One region of the Streptomyces sp. NPDC103540 genome, then DNA from elsewhere that is predicted to be linked to it. Evidence: riboswitches for the same ligand, from Rfam matches in the RefSeq annotation. Region 1 holds a riboswitch; the other holds the start of a gene.

Region 1 (7,913 bases):
CTGGCCGGTACGGTAGCTGCGCAGGGGCCGGGGATCACGTTGCGGATCACCGATCCCAAGGGTCAGGTGCGGTCCGACCAGTTGTTGGACACGTTGCAGGAGCTGCGCGCGGCCGGGGCCGAGGCGATCCAGATCAACGGCGTCCGCGTCGTGGCGGGGTCGTACTTCTCGGACGTGGGCGGTGGCATCGGGATCGACGGTAAGAAGATCACACAGCCCTACGAGTTCAAGGTCATCGGCAAGCCGCAGGACCTGGAGCCCGCGCTCAACATCCCGGGCGGTGTCGTGCAGACGTTGGAGAAGGAGCAGGCCAACGTGGCCGTCACACGGTCGGCGAAGATCGTTGTGGATGCCTTGCGGGCTGCGGAGCAGCCTGACTACGCTCGGTCGTCATCGCCGTGAGGCGGTGCGGAATGTGGAACGGCTCACGCGGCCGAACGGCTGCGGGGGGTCGACGCACCGAAGTCGCGGTGCGTGGTGGAAACTGTCTGGTGGTTACGGACGTTGTGAGAATGTCCGGGTCGGCAGGTGTGTGCATGCAGAGTTCGTCCTGCCCCACGGGCGGGTCTGTTTCGGTCAAGGGGAATCGCCCGTGAAGTTGTTTGAGAAGTTGTTCGGCAAGAAGAACCGCGAGGAGAGTGGCGCGGCGCGTCACCGTGCGGGACAGGGAGACGGGGAAGGGCAGGGCGACCGGCCGCTCTTCCGTGACGAGGTGGCCGGTGCGGGAGACAATTCGGGCGCACAGGGCGCGTCGACTGTTGACCCCGCGGGTTCCGGACGCATAGGTTTCGGTGAACCATCAACCTCAAGTGCGGGTGGAGGGTTTACTCCCGACCCGTATGCCACCAATGCATCCGCGGGGCAGCCGCGGCGCGAGGAGCCGTCCATGTCGGCCGTCCAGGTTTGTGGCAGGTGCGGGCACCGCAGCGATGCGGCCAGCCGGTTCTGCTCCAACTGCGGGGCGCCGCTGCGACCGGGTCTGACGCCGGAGCGTGCCTCGGAGACCACGTCCACCATCTCGATCTCGGGCCTTGAGGCCTACGAGGCCGAGGCGTCCGGACAGCACGTGTCCTCCTCGCTGTCCCCCGAGGCCCAGGCCGCGGTGGAGGCGCTGCCGCCCGGTTCCGCGCTGCTGATCGTCCGGCGCGGCCCCAACTCCGGCAGTCGCTTCCTGTTGGACGGCGACCTGACCACGGCGGGCCGTCACCCGCAGAGCGACATCTTCCTGGACGACGTCACCGTCTCCCGGTTGCATGTCGAGTTCCGCAGGGGCCCGGAGGGCGGCTTCACCGTCTCCGACGTGGGCAGCCTCAACGGCACGTACGTCAACCGCGAGCCCATCGACTCGGTCGCGCTGCACAACGGCGACGAGGTGCAGATCGGCAAGTACCGGCTGGTCTTCTACGCGAGCCTGCGGAGCATCTGACCCGCCCCCTGGACTTCCGTCCGGGGGGAAGCCCTCGGAGGGAAGGTTCCATGCTGCGTACCCCGACCGGCGGTGCCCCCCAGGGCGGCGCCGCCGGCGCCGCCGCCTCGGCAGGACGGTTGGTCAGCATCGGCACGGTGCTGACCACGCTGCGCGAGGAGTTCCCCGAAGTCACGATCTCGAAGATCCGCTTCCTGGAGGCGGAGGGGCTCGTGGAGCCCCGGCGCACGCCCTCCGGGTACCGCAAGTTCAGTACCGGGGACGTGGAGCGGTTGGGGCGCATCCTGCGCCTCCAGCGCGATCACTACCTGCCGTTGAAGGTCATCCGCGAGCAGCTCGACGCGCTCGACCGCGGTGAGCAGGTGCGCATTCCGGCGCCCACCGCGAACGGCGAGTCCGTCGACCCCGCCGTCCCCGCGCCCCTGTACGGGGAGGCGGGCGGCGGGCCGCCGACCGTCGCACGGGTGGGCCGTGCCGAGCTGATCGCCGCCGCGGAGGTGGACGAGGTCCGGCTCGTGGAGTGGGAGTCGTACGGGCTCGTCAGCGAGGCTCCCGACGGTGGATTCGACGCCGAGGCGGTCACCGTGGCCCGGTTGATCGCGGACCTCGGTCGATTCGGGCTCGAACCCCGCCATCTGCGCGCTATGAAAGCGGCCGCGGACCGCGAGGCCGGACTCGTGGAACAGGTCGTCGCGCCCCTGCGCCGGCACCGCAATCCGCAGACCCGGACGCACGCGGAGGCCACGACCAAGGAGCTCGCGGGGCTGTGCGTAAGGCTTCACGAGGCCTTGGTGCAGACCGCGCTCGGGGTCCGGTTGCGCTGACCGGGAGGTCCGTCGTGCGGCCCCGACTACCCAAACCTGCCGGGCAGGTCCTAGGGTTGCTGTGTGAACGAGCTCGACGTTGTGGGTGTCCGGGTGGAAATGCCCTCCAACCAACCGATCGTGCTCCTGCGTGAAGTGGGAGGCGATCGGTACCTCCCCATCTGGATCGGTCCAGGGGAGGCGACCGCCATTGCCTTCGCGCAGCAGGGGATGGCCCCTGCCCGGCCGCTGACGCACGACCTGTTCAAGGACGTGCTGGAGGCGGTCGGTGAGGAGCTCACCGAGGTCCGCATCACGGATCTGCGGGAGGGCGTCTTCTACGCGGAGCTGGTCTTCGCCAGCGGGGTCGAGGTGAGCGCGAGGCCATCCGACGCCATAGCGCTGGCCCTGCGGACGGGGACGCCGATCTACGGCAGTGACGGCGTCCTCGACGACGCCGGAATCGCGATTCCCGACGAGCAGGAGGACGAGGTGGAGAAGTTCCGTGAATTCCTCGACCAGATCTCGCCGGAGGACTTCGGCACGGGCCCCCAGTAGCGGACCCGGCGGGGGTGGCGCACCGTGGTCGTGAGGGGCTCGGGACCGGGCCCTTCGTGAAACACGGGCCGCGTCGTACTCCCGGAACTTTCAGCCCATTCGAGTAGCCTTTCCCCGCAATGGGGTACGGGAAACCACTCTCAGGGTGATTATCACTCGGCGTGCCGAGTGTGGCGATCGTTGACGCACCCCTGGTCACTGCCTACCTTCAAGATGGCAGGTCAAGGACGGAGGGTCGGCGTGAGGATCACGGGCGACGGTACGACCGGGGGCACCCCCGCGCGCAGTGATGGCGGGTCGTACCCGATGCGCGGTGCTGCGGCTGGTCCCGCGCACCGTCAGCCGGCGGCGGCCCCGGCGGTGGGGCCGGTGAGTGAGGATCCGACGCCCGAACAGGTCGGCTACCGGGGCCCCACGGCCTGCGCCGCGGCCGGGATCACCTACCGCCAGCTCGACTACTGGGCGCGCACCGGCCTCGTGGAGCCCAGCGTGAGACCGGCCTACGGGTCGGGCACGCAGCGGCTCTACAGCTTCCGCGACGTGGTCGTCCTCAAGATCGTGAAGCGCTTCCTCGACACCGGGGTCGCGCTCCAGAACATCCGCACCGCCGTCCGGCACCTGCGCGACCGGGGTTTCTCCGACCTCGAACGCATGACGCTGATGAGCGACGGGGCGACCGTCTACGAGTGCACCTCCCCGGACCAGGTCGTCAGCCTGCTCCAGGGCGGGCAGGGCGTCTTCGGCATCGCCGTGGGGGTCGTCTGGCGCGACGTCGAGAGCGCGCTGTCGCAGCTGCACGGCGAGCGCGTGGACACCGGCGAGACCGTGGTCGGCCACAACCCGGCCGACGAGCTGGCGGCCCGCCGCAACCGCGCCGGCTGACCTCCCCGGTACGGGCCCTCGCCGCGCGCCGCGCGCGGATCCCCGCGGGCCCGTGGGGCGGCTGCGGCGCGCTGTCAGAGCCGTAGGGCAGCATCGGGGTGTGAGAACCGCGCCGACCATCCTGCACCTGGACATGGACGCCTTCTACGCCGCGGTGGAGCAGGCGTCGAAGCCCAGTCTGCGCGGGAAGGCCGTGATCGTCGGCGGGCTCGGACCGCGCGGCGTGGTCGCCACCGCCTCCTACGAGGCCAGACGGTACGGGGTGCACTCGGCGATGCCGACCGCGCAGGCCCGCAGGCTCTGCCCGAACGGCGCCTACGTCCACCCCCGCTTCACCCTCTACCGGCAGGTCAGCGACCTCGTCATGGGCCTGCTGCGGGAGCTGTCGCCCCTGGTGGAGCCCCTCAGCCTGGACGAGGCCTTCGTGGACCTGGAGGCGGGTGGGCGGGCCTTCGACGCGCCGGGCGCCCGCGCCACCGGGGAACGGCTGCGCGCCGACATCGCGGCCCTGACCGGACTGAGCGGCTCGGTGGGCCTGGCCGGGTCGAAGATGCTGGCCAAGGTGGCCTCCGAGGAGGCCAAGCCGAACGGTCTGCTGCTGATCGAGCCCGGTACCGAGCGGGAGCTGCTCGCGCCGATGCCGGTGCGGACCCTGCCCGGGGTGGGGCCGGCCACCGGGGAACACCTGCGGCGGGCCGGCATCACCACCGTGGGGGACCTGGCGGAGGCGGGCGAGGACGAGCTGGTGCGGATGGTCGGCCGGGCCCACGGGGTCGGCCTGTACCGGATGGCGCTCGGACTGGACGACCGGCCCGTGGTGGCCGAACGGGACGCGAAGTCCGTGTCCGTCGAGGACACCTTCGACGTGGACCTGCACGACCGCGTCCGCATCCGCGGGGAGGTGGCGCGGCTCGCCGACCGCTGCGTGGTGCGACTGCGCGCCTCCGGGCACTCGGGACGGACGATCGTCCTGAAGGTGCGCCGCTACGACTTCTCCACCCTGACCCGCTCCGAGACCCTGCGCGGGCCGACCGACGACCCGGCGGTCGTCCGGGAGGCGGCGGCGCGACTGCTGGAGGGCGTCGACACCACGGGCGGCGTACGGCTGCTGGGCGTCGGCGTGACGGGGCTCGCCGACTACACCCAGGAGGACCTCTTCGCCCAGGCCCGCACCGAGGGGGAGGCGGGGGACGGGACGACGGGCGCGCCGCGGGAGGCGGCCGGGCAGGAGGGGGACGCGGCGCCCGAGGAGCCGTCCGGGGAGCCGGAGCGGGCCGCCGCACGGCACTGGCCGGCGGGGAGCGACGTACGGCACGCGGTGTACGGGGCCGGATGGGTGCAGGGCAGCGGCGTCGGGCGGGTCACCGTACGGTTCGAGCGGCCGGGATCGCCGCCCGGGCGGGTCCGTACCTTCCGGGTGGACGACCCGGAACTGGAGACCTCCGAGCCGCTGCCCCTGGTGGGGGAGGCGTCCCCGGACCTCCCTACGGCTTCTCCGGAGGGGTGAGGGGGCCGCGGACGTCCTCGGGGAGGGTCACGTCCAGGCCGTAGTGGTGGTAGAGCTGGAGTTCCTGCTCGGGGGAGAGGTGGCGACCCACCCCGAAGTCGGGGGCGTCCCTGATCAGGGAACGGTCGAAGGGCACGCGCAGGGCGTCGTCCACGACCTCGCTGGGTTCCAGGGGGACGAAGGCGTCCCGGCCGAAGAGGCCGGTCCGGACGGCGGCCCATTCCGGCACTCCCGTGGCATCGTCGAGGTAGACCTCGTCCACGGTGCCGATCTTGGCGCCGTTGCGGTCGAATGCCTTGCGGCCGATCAGGCTGCGCGGATCGATGTCGGTCTGCACGGTCCCTCCGTCTGGTCGCACGCGGTTCACAACTCATCCGTAATGACTACAGAAGGGCATATCGGGATGGGGGGCCACTCGAGGGAGGCCCCGGATCCCCGCTGGTAGGCTGGGTGACGGCTGTTGACCCTGTGCGGGAGAGTCCTCCGAGTGAGCTCGACGGAGGCGCCGAAGGAGCAAATCCTCCCCGGAATCTCTCAGGCATACGTACCGCACGCGACGAGGCCACTCTGGAAAGCAGGGGCGGTACCGGGCACGCAGTACCGGTTCCGCGCCTCACCGACGGTGAAAGCCGGACCGCACGGGAGACCCCCGTGGGGCCCGGTGAAGCTCTCAGGTTGAGATGACAGAGGGGGAGGCCGTCCGGGTGCCCGCGCCGTGGTGCCCCTCGCAGGTCATACGACCAGGAGGCCTCCGTCATGACCGCCAACCGCATTCCGCTCGCTCAGCTGGAGCAGGGCATCCCCTTCGAGCAGCGCCACATCGGCCCGGATGCCGAGGCGCAGGCGAAGATGCTCGCCCAGGTGGGCTACGGCTCCCTGGACGAACTCACCGCCGCCGCGGTGCCGGATGTCATCAAGACCGCCGAGGCGCTGAACCTGCCCGAGGCGCGGACCGAGGCCGAGGTCCTCGCCGAGCTGCGCTCGCTCGCCGACCGCAACCAGGTCCTCACCTCCATGATCGGCCTCGGCTACTACGGGACCTTCACCCCGCCGGTCATCCTGCGCAACGTCATGGAGAACCCGGCCTGGTACACGGCGTACACGCCCTACCAGCCCGAGATCTCGCAGGGCCGCCTCGAAGCGCTGCTGAACTTCCAGACCGTCGTCGCCGACCTGACCGGTCTGCCGACCTCCGGTGCCTCCCTGCTCGACGAGGGCACCGCCGCCGCCGAGGCCATGACCCTGGCCCGCCGCGTCGGCAGGTCCAAGGGCAACGTCTTCCTCGTCGACGCCGACGCCCTGCCGCAGACCATCGCCGTCATCGAGACCCGCGCCGAGCCCATCGGCATCGAGGTCGTCGTCGCGGACCTCTCCGACGGCATCCCGGCCGAGATCGCCGAGCGCGGCGTCTACGGCGTCCTGGTCCAGTACCCCGGTGCCTCCGGCGCGGTGCGCGAGATCAAGACGGTCATCGACCAGGCGCACGGGCTCGGCGCGATCGTCGCCGTCTCCGCCGACCTGCTCGCCCTGACCCTGCTGGCCTCCCCGGGCTCCCTCGGCGCGGACATCGCCGTCGGCACCACCCAGCGCTTCGGCGTCCCGATGGGCTTCGGCGGCCCGCACGCCGGCTACATGGCCGTCCAGGACAAGCACGCCCGCTCCCTGCCCGGTCGCCTCGTCGGCGTCTCCGTGGACGCGGACGGCAACAAGGCCTACCGCCTGGCGCTCCAGACCCGCGAGCAGCACATCCGCCGCGAGAAGGCCACCAGCAACATCTGTACCGCCCAGGTGCTCCTCGCGGTCATGGCCGGCATGTACGCCGTCTACCACGGCCCCGAGGGCCTGCGCACGATCGCCCGTCGCACCCACCGCTACGCCGCGATCCTGGCCGCGGGCCTGACGGCCGGCGGGGTCGAGGTCACGCACGGCTCCTTCTTCGACACGGTCACCGCCCGGGTGCCCGGCAAGGCCGCCGAGGTCGTCGCCGCGGCCCGCGAGGGCGGCGTCAACCTCTTCCGCGTCGACGCCGACCACGTCTCCGTCTCCTGCGACGAGACCACGCTGCGCGCGGACGTCGAGGCCGTCTGGGCCGCCTTCGGCGTCACCGCCGACATCGAGGCGCTGGACGCCTCCGTCGCCGACGCCCTGCCCGAGGGCCTGCTGCGTTCGGACGAGTACCTGACCCACCCGGTCTTCCACCAGCACCGCAGCGAGACCGCGATGCTGCGCTACCTGCGCCGCCTCTCGGACAAGGACTACGCGCTGGACCGCGGCATGATCCCGCTGGGCTCCTGCACCATGAAGCTCAACGCGACCACCGAGATGGAGCCGGTCACCTGGCCCGAGTTCGGTCAGCTGCACCCGTTCGCCCCGGTCGAGCAGGCCGAGGGGTACCTCACGCTCATCACCGAGCTGGAGGAACGTCTCTGCGAGGTCACCGGCTACGACAAGGTCTCCATCCAGCCGAACGCCGGCTCCCAGGGCGAGCTGGCCGGGCTGCTGGCCGTCCGCGCCTACCACCGGGCCAACGGCGACGAGCAGCGCACCATCTGCCTCATCCCGTCCTCGGCGCACGGCACGAACGCGGCGAGCGCCGTGATGGCCGGCATGAAGGTCGTCGTCGTCAAGACCGCCGATGACGGCGAGGTCGACGCCGCGGACCTGCGGGCCAAGATCGAGCAGTACCGTGACGAGCTGGCCGTGCTGATGATCACCTACCCGTCGACCCACGGCGTGT
Region 2 (7,913 bases), on a different contig from region 1:
GCCGGAGCCGGAGTTGTAGTCGGCGCCCCAGCCCATGACGATGATGCCGTAGCCCTTCTTCTTCACGTTCTCGGGCGAACCGATCGTGGAGGAGGAGAGCTTGCCGTCGTACTGGTCGATCGTCGCCTTGATGCCGACCTTGGCGAGGGCCGCCTGGAGCGACTCGGCCGTCTTCACCTCGGGGGCGCGGTTGTTGCGCACGGCGATGACGGTCTCGAAGCCCTCGGGCTTGCCACAGGCCTTGAGGGCCTCCTTGGCCTTGGCCTCCTGCGGCTTGCCCTTCGTCAGGCCGAAGGGGTCGTAGTCCTTGTCCGAGCCGGGGATGCCGGGCGGCAGCATGTTCGCGCCGAGGTCACCGCTGGTCGGGCCGCCGCGGGCGGTCTGGAGGGACTTCGGGTCGGCGGCGTAGATGACGGCCTTGCGGCACTCGATGTTGTCGAACGGCGCGACCGACTGCGGGAAGGCGAAGTAGCGGATGTAGCCCGTGAAGGGGTTGTCCGCGTTCTTCTTGAGGTTCGCGTCCTTGAGGATCTTGTTCTTCGCGGCCTGCTGGACACCGGTGCCGTCGACGGCCATGTCGATGTCGCCCGAGAGCAGGCGCTGGTCCATGTCGTCCGGGTTGGTGGTGACCGTGAAGGAGACCTTGTCCGGCAGACCCTTGCGGATCGGGTCCGTCTTCGGGTCCCAGTTCTCGTTGCGGACGAAGGTCGCGCCCTTGCCGGCGGTGAAGCTCTCGACCTTGTAAGGACCGGTGGAGATCGGCTTGTTGGTGTACGTGGCGCCCGAGTCCTTGCCCGCCGGGACCGGCGAGGAGGACGGCATGGCCAGCAGGTAGCTGAAGTCGGAGTTCGCGCTCGCCAGGTTGAAGACGATCGTCTTGTCGTCCGGCGTCTCGACGGACTTCAGACCCATCTTGTTCGGGTCGGTGTCCTTGTAGGGGCCGGGGTACTTCTGGCCCTGGTCGAGGAGGTCGATCAGGTAGGTCGGACCGCCGGACAGGACGTCCTGGGCGAAGACGCGCTCGACGCCGTACTTGATGTCCTTCGAGGTGATCGGCGAACCGTCCTCGAACTTCACCCCGTCCTTGATCTTGAGCGTGTAGGTCTTGCCGTCGTTGGTGATGACCGGCAGCGCCTCGGCGAGGTCCGGGACCACCTTGGTGCCGTCCTTGCCCGGCTTGCTGTCGTAGGCCAGCAGGCTGCGGACGTAGAGCCGCTGCATGTTCCAGACGAAGCCGTAGTAGGCGCGCGCCGGGTCGAGGTAGTCGACGTCCTGCGGGGACCAGAGCTTGAGCTCGCCGCCCTTGGCGTCGGAGGGGTTGATGACGGCGGTCGCGGCGCCGCTGTAGCCCTTGGCGCCGTCGGCCTCGCCCTTGGCCTCGTCCTTCTTGTCGCCGTTGCCACCGCACGCGGCGGTCATCGACAGGGCGGCGATCACGGCGGTGATCGCGAGAGCCTGCTTTCTGCGGGTCACGGTTGTCCAACCTCCATAGGTGGTGAAGCGAAGAAGCGGTTCAGCTGCCCTTGGGGTCGAGTGCGTCACGCAGCCCGTCCCCGAAGAGGTTGAACGCCAGGACGGTGATGAAGATCGTCATACCGGGGACCACCATGTACATGGGGTCGTCCTGGTAGATGGGGACGGCGTCGGAGAGCATCTTTCCCCAGGAGGCGGTGGGTGGCTTGACGCCGGCGCCCAGGAAGCTGAGGGCCGCCTCGGTCAGGATGTTGGTCGGGATGATCAGCGTCGCGTAGACGAGGATCGGCGCGACCAGGTTCGGCAGCAGCTCCTTGATCAGGATGTAGCCGCGGCCGGCGCCGAGGCTGCGGGCGGCCTCGACGTACTCGCGTTCCCGCAGGGAGATCGTCTGGCCTCGGACGATGCGGCCGATGTACGGCCAGCCGAAGAAGCCGATGACCAGGATCAGCACGCCCATGCGGACGCCCGAACCCTCGAACCCCCAAAGGGAGTTGGGGACGACGGAGACCAGGGCGATGGTGAACAGCAGCTGCGGGAAGGCCAGCAGCAGGTCCATCGTGCGGCTGATGACGCCGTCGACCCAGCCGCCGAGGAAGCCGGCGAGGGCGCCCAGGAAGCTGCCGAGGACGACCGACACGAAGGCCGCCAGGAAGGCGACGACCAGGGAGATGCGGGCGCCGTAGACGATCCGGCTGAACACGTCGCGGCCGTTGGTCGGTTCGACGCCCAGCAGGAAGTCGGAGCTGATGCCACCGAAGGAGCCGAGCGGCGTGCCCAGGTCCGGGTCGATCATGTCCTCGTGGAACTCGTTGGGCGGGTGGCCCAGCAGGTTCACGATCAGCGGCGCGAAGATGGCCACCAGGATCAGGAGGATCACGACCACGCCGCCGGTCAGCGCGACCTTGTCGCGCTTGAGCCGCATCCATGCGATGCGACCGGGCGAGCGGCCTTCGATGGCCTTGGCTGGGACGTCGGCTACGGACACGGGTGCGGGTGTTTCCGCGCTCGTGTCGTGCAGTGGTGCCGTCATCGTGGTGGGGACCCCTCTCGGCCGACGGGTGGCCGGCCCATGCCCGCCGCTGTGGCGGCGTTGGTGCGGAGTGGCGCTCGAAGTGCTCGGGACACGTGAACGCGTTGAGGTGCGGGTGTGCGCGGTGCGGGAGGTGCGGATGTGCTCGGTGCGGTGCTGCGCTGTACGGAGGTGCGTTGCGGTGCGTGCGGTGCTGTGCGTGTGGTGCGTGCGGTGCGTGCGGTGCGTGGCGGTGCGTGCGGTGCGTTGCGGTACGAAAGCGGTGCGGTGCGAAGGAGCGTGCGCCGTGCCGGGCGGCGGCGCCCGCGGTGGTGCCGGGCGGCGCAGCTGACGTGCGGGAAGTGCTGTGTGAAACGACAAGCGAAGTCCACGTGCCGAACCGGGTCCTGGAGGACTGACCGGCTCTTGGGTGGGGAGTCTTCATCGGTCGCTCGACCAGCCGCCAGACCCGCAGATGAATGGATGCGCAACCGTGATCTGACGATCTGATTCCCGTTATCCGGACTCCGCTCACGGCTCAGCGGAGCAAGACCGTCCGTTCGGTACGCAAACGGACATGCCGCCCAACTCGCAGGATCAGTGCGCCTATTGGGCAGACGGGTACGGCGAAATCCGGACAACGCGAAGGCCGCCGGGAACGATGGTTCCCGGCGGCCCGTTGTCCGCTCGACGCGTCCGTCTCATGCTCCGGGCACACCCGGGCAAAGCCTGTAGGAGGCTCGGTGAAACTCCTCCGGCGACCCTCCGGCGCGCTTCGAGCACGCCTGGGGGAAGCGGCTCAGTAGGCCGCCGCCTGGCCCTCCCGGTCGTAGAACGGCCGCGTCTGCGACCGCAGCCACATCGCCACGGGGTCGTGCTCGTCGGCCAGTGCGACCGTGCACACCGGGACCCCCTCGGGCACGGCGCCGACCGACTGGCGCATCATCTCCCGGACGGATTCCAGCGCCGGCGGGGAGGCGTCGTAGAGGTCGAGGCCCACCGCGAGGTACGCCGACCCGATCGCGGGTTGCACCCAGGCGCGGCGCAGCGACCTGACGGCCGGCGTGCGGTGCGCGTGCTGGGTCAGCAGTCCGTAGAACTGCGGGAGTTCCAGGGCGGGCTCGGACAGCCGCAGCGGCCCGGCCGGCATCCGGTCCAGGCCGGTGGCGACGCGGCGCAGGTCGGCCCAGGGCACGCCGAGGCCGCCGCCGCGGTCGTGCGGGTTGATCCACAGCCCCCACCGGTCCGGGTAGAGGGCGCGGGCGATGTCCCGGCCGGTGACCACCTCGTAGCCCCGGTTCCAGCCACCGGCGGCCAGCTCCTGCGGGGAGGTCACGCAGGGCGCGTACCCGAGGCCCTCGACCTCCATGCCGCCGTACTGGGCGTCCGGTGAGCCCGGTTGCCCCTGCCACAGCAGCATCCACAGCCGGCCCTCGGCGAGGGCGTGCAGGAATGACTCGTAGCTGTCATAGCGCCCGGGTGTCACCTGGCGCAGCATGTGCTCGACCTGCCCGGCCGCGGCCGTGCCTGACGCACTCACCCGGTACCCCTCTTCGTCCGCCCGTCGTCCACGCGTACCAACCAGCTTAAGCGGCGCTACGGGAGGTAGAAGGGGCGTACGCGCTCACGAATCCAGTCCGTGACCGGGTCCTCGGCGGCGTCGAGGAGGATCAACTGCACCGGCCAGGGCGCCGGTACGCGGGCCAGGGCCCGGCCGAGGGCCTCCAGCGGGGCGTTTCGGAACTCGGGATCCCATCCCACCAGTCGGACACCGATGTACAGCTCGGGCGCCCCGGCCTCGACGCTGGCCAGGCAGCGGTGCGCGGCGGCGACGACCCCGGTGGCCCGGAACTCCTCGGAGGCGGCGGCGAGGAAGTCGACCGGGTCGTCCTGCCAGTCGGGCTCGTAGAGCCGTACGCGCCCGCCGGTGGCCGGTCCGTCGAGGGGGGTCCGGCCGGTGCGGCACAGGGCGGCGACGGCGGCGGGCGGCAGCGGCACGCCGACGGCGCCCTCGGGGTTGAGGGCGATGCCGAGCTGCGGGGGCAGCCCGCGGGCGAACTCGACGGCGGGGGCGACGGCGAAGTCCATGCCGGTGCCGGCGCCGACCCGGAACTGGGCCTCGGAGCTGTAGACGGGGACGTACGCCTCGCCGTCGATCAGCATCGTGGGCAGGGTGAGGCCGTCGCCGTCGGGCCCGCCGCCCTCGGGCAGCGGCACCCAGACGTGGCCGCGGCCGAGCGCCTCCAGGATCCGCTCGCCGGCGTCCGCCTGCCCGAGCGCCGCCCCGAGCACCCGCTCCACCTCGTTCGCCGGCCAGCCGCTGCCCTGCATGTGCCGTTGCCTCCGTAGGTTCGGCGATGTGTCGTGCCGAGGCTACCGGCCCCGCCCTCGGCCCTCGAACGAGATGCGGGTCACCGCGGCGGCCGAGCGGCGGTCGAGCAGGACGGCCGAGGCGCAGCCCGCCGGCGGCCGGCCGGCCTCGGCCTCGCGCAGCAGCCGGCGCACGGCGCCGCGGTGGCGGGCGAAGGCGTACGCGGAGACGCGCCGGCCGCGGGCCTCCTGCCCGGAGAGGGCCTCCTCGGCGGTGGTGTCCAGCAGCAGCAGGTGCAGGGCGCGGCCGCGGCGGCGGGCGACGGCGGCCAGGGTCGCGCGCACCCAGCTCTGGGTGCCGCAGTCGTGGACGACCACAGAGTCGCCGGAGCTCAGCCGGCGCCACAGGCCCCAGTAGTGGGCGACGCGGACGGCGGGCCGGTAGACGGCGTAGGGCAGGGCGCCCGGCATGCGGCGCTCCCAGCGCTCGCGGACGTCCTGGGAGTCGATGCCCCCGCCCTCGGCGGCGCGCTTGATCAGGGTGCTCTTGCCGCCCCCCGGCAGGCCCGAGACCACGACGATGTCACCGGCGGCGAAGCCGAGCCGGTGGGGGCCGCGGGCCGGTGTGCCCCGCAGGTCCCGCACGCGGCCCGCCGCGCGGGCCGGTACGCCCCGCTGGGTGGGGACCGCGTCCACGGTCCCCGACGGTGTCACCACTTCGAATCTCCGCACAGTGCTCTCCCCCCGAAATCGGGCCGTGAAGGCCCCATGCCCACTGAGTGTAAAGAGACGGTAATCCGGCGGGCCCGGTTCCGCTCGTACGTTCTTGCGGGCCCCACCGCCCACTCCCGCGCGACCCGTGCAATGATGTGCGCCATCTGGACACCAACTGCATACCGGCCGCTTGAATCCGCGCGGGAGAGTCCCGGCAGGCCGCGAGGCCGTGCCCGGGCGCCGAAGGAGCAAGTACCTCCCTTGAATCTCTCAGGCCCCGTACCGCGTGGATGAGGCAGATCTGAAAAGCGAGCCGCGACACGCCCGTCCCCCGACGGGCGACGGCGCGCGCTCCACCCAAGGTGCAAGTCGAGGGCGCGCCGCGTACCCGCGGTAACTCTCGGCGAACCTCTCAGGTTCCGATGACAGATGGGGAGGATCGTCCTCGTCATGTCATGCCCTGGGACCCGGGAGCCACACCCATGAGCACTGCCCCCCGCCTGACCGCGCTCGACGCGCTGCACCGTTCGCTCGGTGCGACCATGACCGACTTCGCGGGCTGGGACATGCCGCTGCGCTACGCCAGTGAGCGCGAGGAGCACACCGCGGTACGCACCAAGGCCGGCCTCTTCGACCTCTCCCACATGGGCGAGATCACCCTGACCGGCCCGGAGGCCGTCAAGGCCCTGGACCACGCGCTGGTCGGCAACATCTCGACCGTCGGCGTCGGCCGAGCCCGCTACACGCACATCTGCGTGGAGGACGGCGGCATCCTGGACGACCTGATCGTCTACCGCCTGGGCGAGACGGAGTACATGGTCGTCGCCAACGCCTCGAACGCCCAGGTCGTGCTGGACGCGCTGACCGAGCGCGCGGCGGGCTTCGACGTCGAGGTCCGCGACGACCGCGACGCGTACGCGCTGATCGCCGTCCAGGGCCCCGAGTCCCCCGGCATCCTGGCCTCCCTGACCGACGCCGACCTGGACGGTCTCAAGTACTACGCCGGTCTGCCGGGCACCGTCGCGGGCGTGCCCGCGCTGATCGCCCGCACCGGCTACACGGGCGAGGACGGCTTCGAGCTGTTCGTGGCCCCCGAGCACGCGGTCGAGCTGTGGCAGGCCCTGACGAAGGCCGGCGAGGGCGTGGGCCTGGTCCCGTGCGGGCTGTCCTGCCGCGACACGCTGCGCCTGGAGGCGGGCATGCCGCTGTACGGGCACGAGCTGACCACCTCGCTGACCCCGTTCGACGCGGGTCTGGGCCGGGTCGTGAAGTTCGAGAAGGAGGGCGACTTCGTCGGTCGCGCCGCCCTGGAGGCCGCCGCCGAGCGCGCCGCCACGAACCCGCCGCGCAAGCTGGTCGGCCTGATCGCCGAGGGCCGCCGCGTCCCGCGCGCCGGCTTCCCGGTCGTCGCCGACGGCAAGGTCATCGGCGAGGTCACCTCCGGCGCCCCGTCCCCGACGCTGGGCAAGCCGATCGCCATGGCGTACGTCGACGCGGCGCACGCCGCGCCCGGCACCTCCGGCGTCGGCGTCGACATTCGCGGTACGCATGAGCCGTACGAGGTCGTGGCCCTGCCGTTCTACAAGCGGCAGAAGTAGCCCGCGGGGTCCGTGTCGTACGGCGCAGGCCGTGCGGCGGGGCTCCCGTACGCGTCTCACCACTCGAGACCACTGTTCGTATCCACTCCCCCGCATCCAGGAGAATCAGGTCATGAGCAACCCCCAGCAGCTGCGTTACACCAAGGAGCACGAGTGGCTGTCGGACGCCGTGGACGGCGTCGCGACGGTCGGCATCACGGAGTTCGCGGCCAACGCGCTCGGTGACGTCGTCTACGCCCAGCTCCCCGAGGTCGGCGAGAGCGTCACCGAGGGCGAGACCTGTGGCGAGCTGGAGTCGACCAAGTCGGTCAGCGACCTGTACTCCCCCGTCTCCGGCGAGGTCGTCGAGGCCAACCAGGACGTCGTGGACGACCCGGCGCTGGTCAACACGGCTCCGTTCGAGGGTGGCTGGCTGTTCAAGGTGCGTCTGTCGGAGGAGCCGAAGGACGTCCTGACGGCCGACGAGTACGCCGCGCTCACCCACTCCGACAACTGAGACCCCAGGGGAACTTGATGTCCGTCCTGAACACCCCCCTCCACGAGCTCGACCCGGACGTCGCCGCCGCCGTCGACGCCGAGCTCGTACGCCAGCAGTCGACCCTGGAAATGATCGCGTCGGAGAACTTCGCTCCCGTCGCCGTCATGGAGGCCCAGGGCTCGGTCCTGACCAACAAGTACGCCGAGGGCTACCCGGGCCGCCGCTACTACGGCGGTTGCGAGCACGTCGACGTGGTCGAGCAGATCGCGATCGACCGCATCAAGGCGCTGTTCGGCGCCGAGGCCGCGAACGTCCAGCCGCACTCCGG

What was found. A riboswitch is a leader RNA that binds a small molecule or an ion and turns the genes downstream of it on or off. The one in region 1 is predicted to bind glycine.
Region 2: linked by a shared signal. The riboswitch ahead of gcvT (glycine cleavage system aminomethyltransferase GcvT) and the one ahead of gcvP (aminomethyl-transferring glycine dehydrogenase) in region 1 are both predicted to bind glycine.

What each region holds. Positions count from the first base shown of each region.
Region 1 is NZ_JBVJMA010000019.1:124,754-132,666, reverse strand. It holds gene ACZ6ZI_RS34675 (DUF881 domain-containing protein) at 1-402, shown strand, start outside; gene ACZ6ZI_RS34670 (FHA domain-containing protein) at 485-1,426, shown strand; gene ftsR (transcriptional regulator FtsR) at 1,477-2,250, shown strand; gene ACZ6ZI_RS34660 (bifunctional nuclease family protein) at 2,314-2,787, shown strand; gene ACZ6ZI_RS34655 (MerR family transcriptional regulator) at 3,028-3,669, shown strand; gene ACZ6ZI_RS34650 (DNA polymerase IV) at 3,770-5,176, shown strand; gene ACZ6ZI_RS34645 (PRC-barrel domain-containing protein) at 5,154-5,513, opposite strand; glycine riboswitch at 5,638-5,736, shown strand; gene gcvP (aminomethyl-transferring glycine dehydrogenase) at 5,933-7,913, shown strand, end outside.
Region 2 is NZ_JBVJMA010000005.1:237,419-245,331, forward strand. It holds gene ACZ6ZI_RS14440 (ABC transporter substrate-binding protein) at 1-1,419, opposite strand, end outside; gene ACZ6ZI_RS14445 (ABC transporter permease) at 1,514-2,506, opposite strand; gene ACZ6ZI_RS14450 (enhanced serine sensitivity protein SseB C-terminal domain-containing protein) at 3,285-4,025, opposite strand; gene ACZ6ZI_RS14455 (enhanced serine sensitivity protein SseB) at 4,082-4,816, opposite strand; gene ACZ6ZI_RS14460 (AAA family ATPase) at 4,859-5,527, opposite strand; glycine riboswitch at 5,701-5,804, shown strand; gene gcvT (glycine cleavage system aminomethyltransferase GcvT) at 5,992-7,107, shown strand; gene gcvH (glycine cleavage system protein GcvH) at 7,220-7,603, shown strand; gene glyA (serine hydroxymethyltransferase) at 7,621-7,913, shown strand, end outside.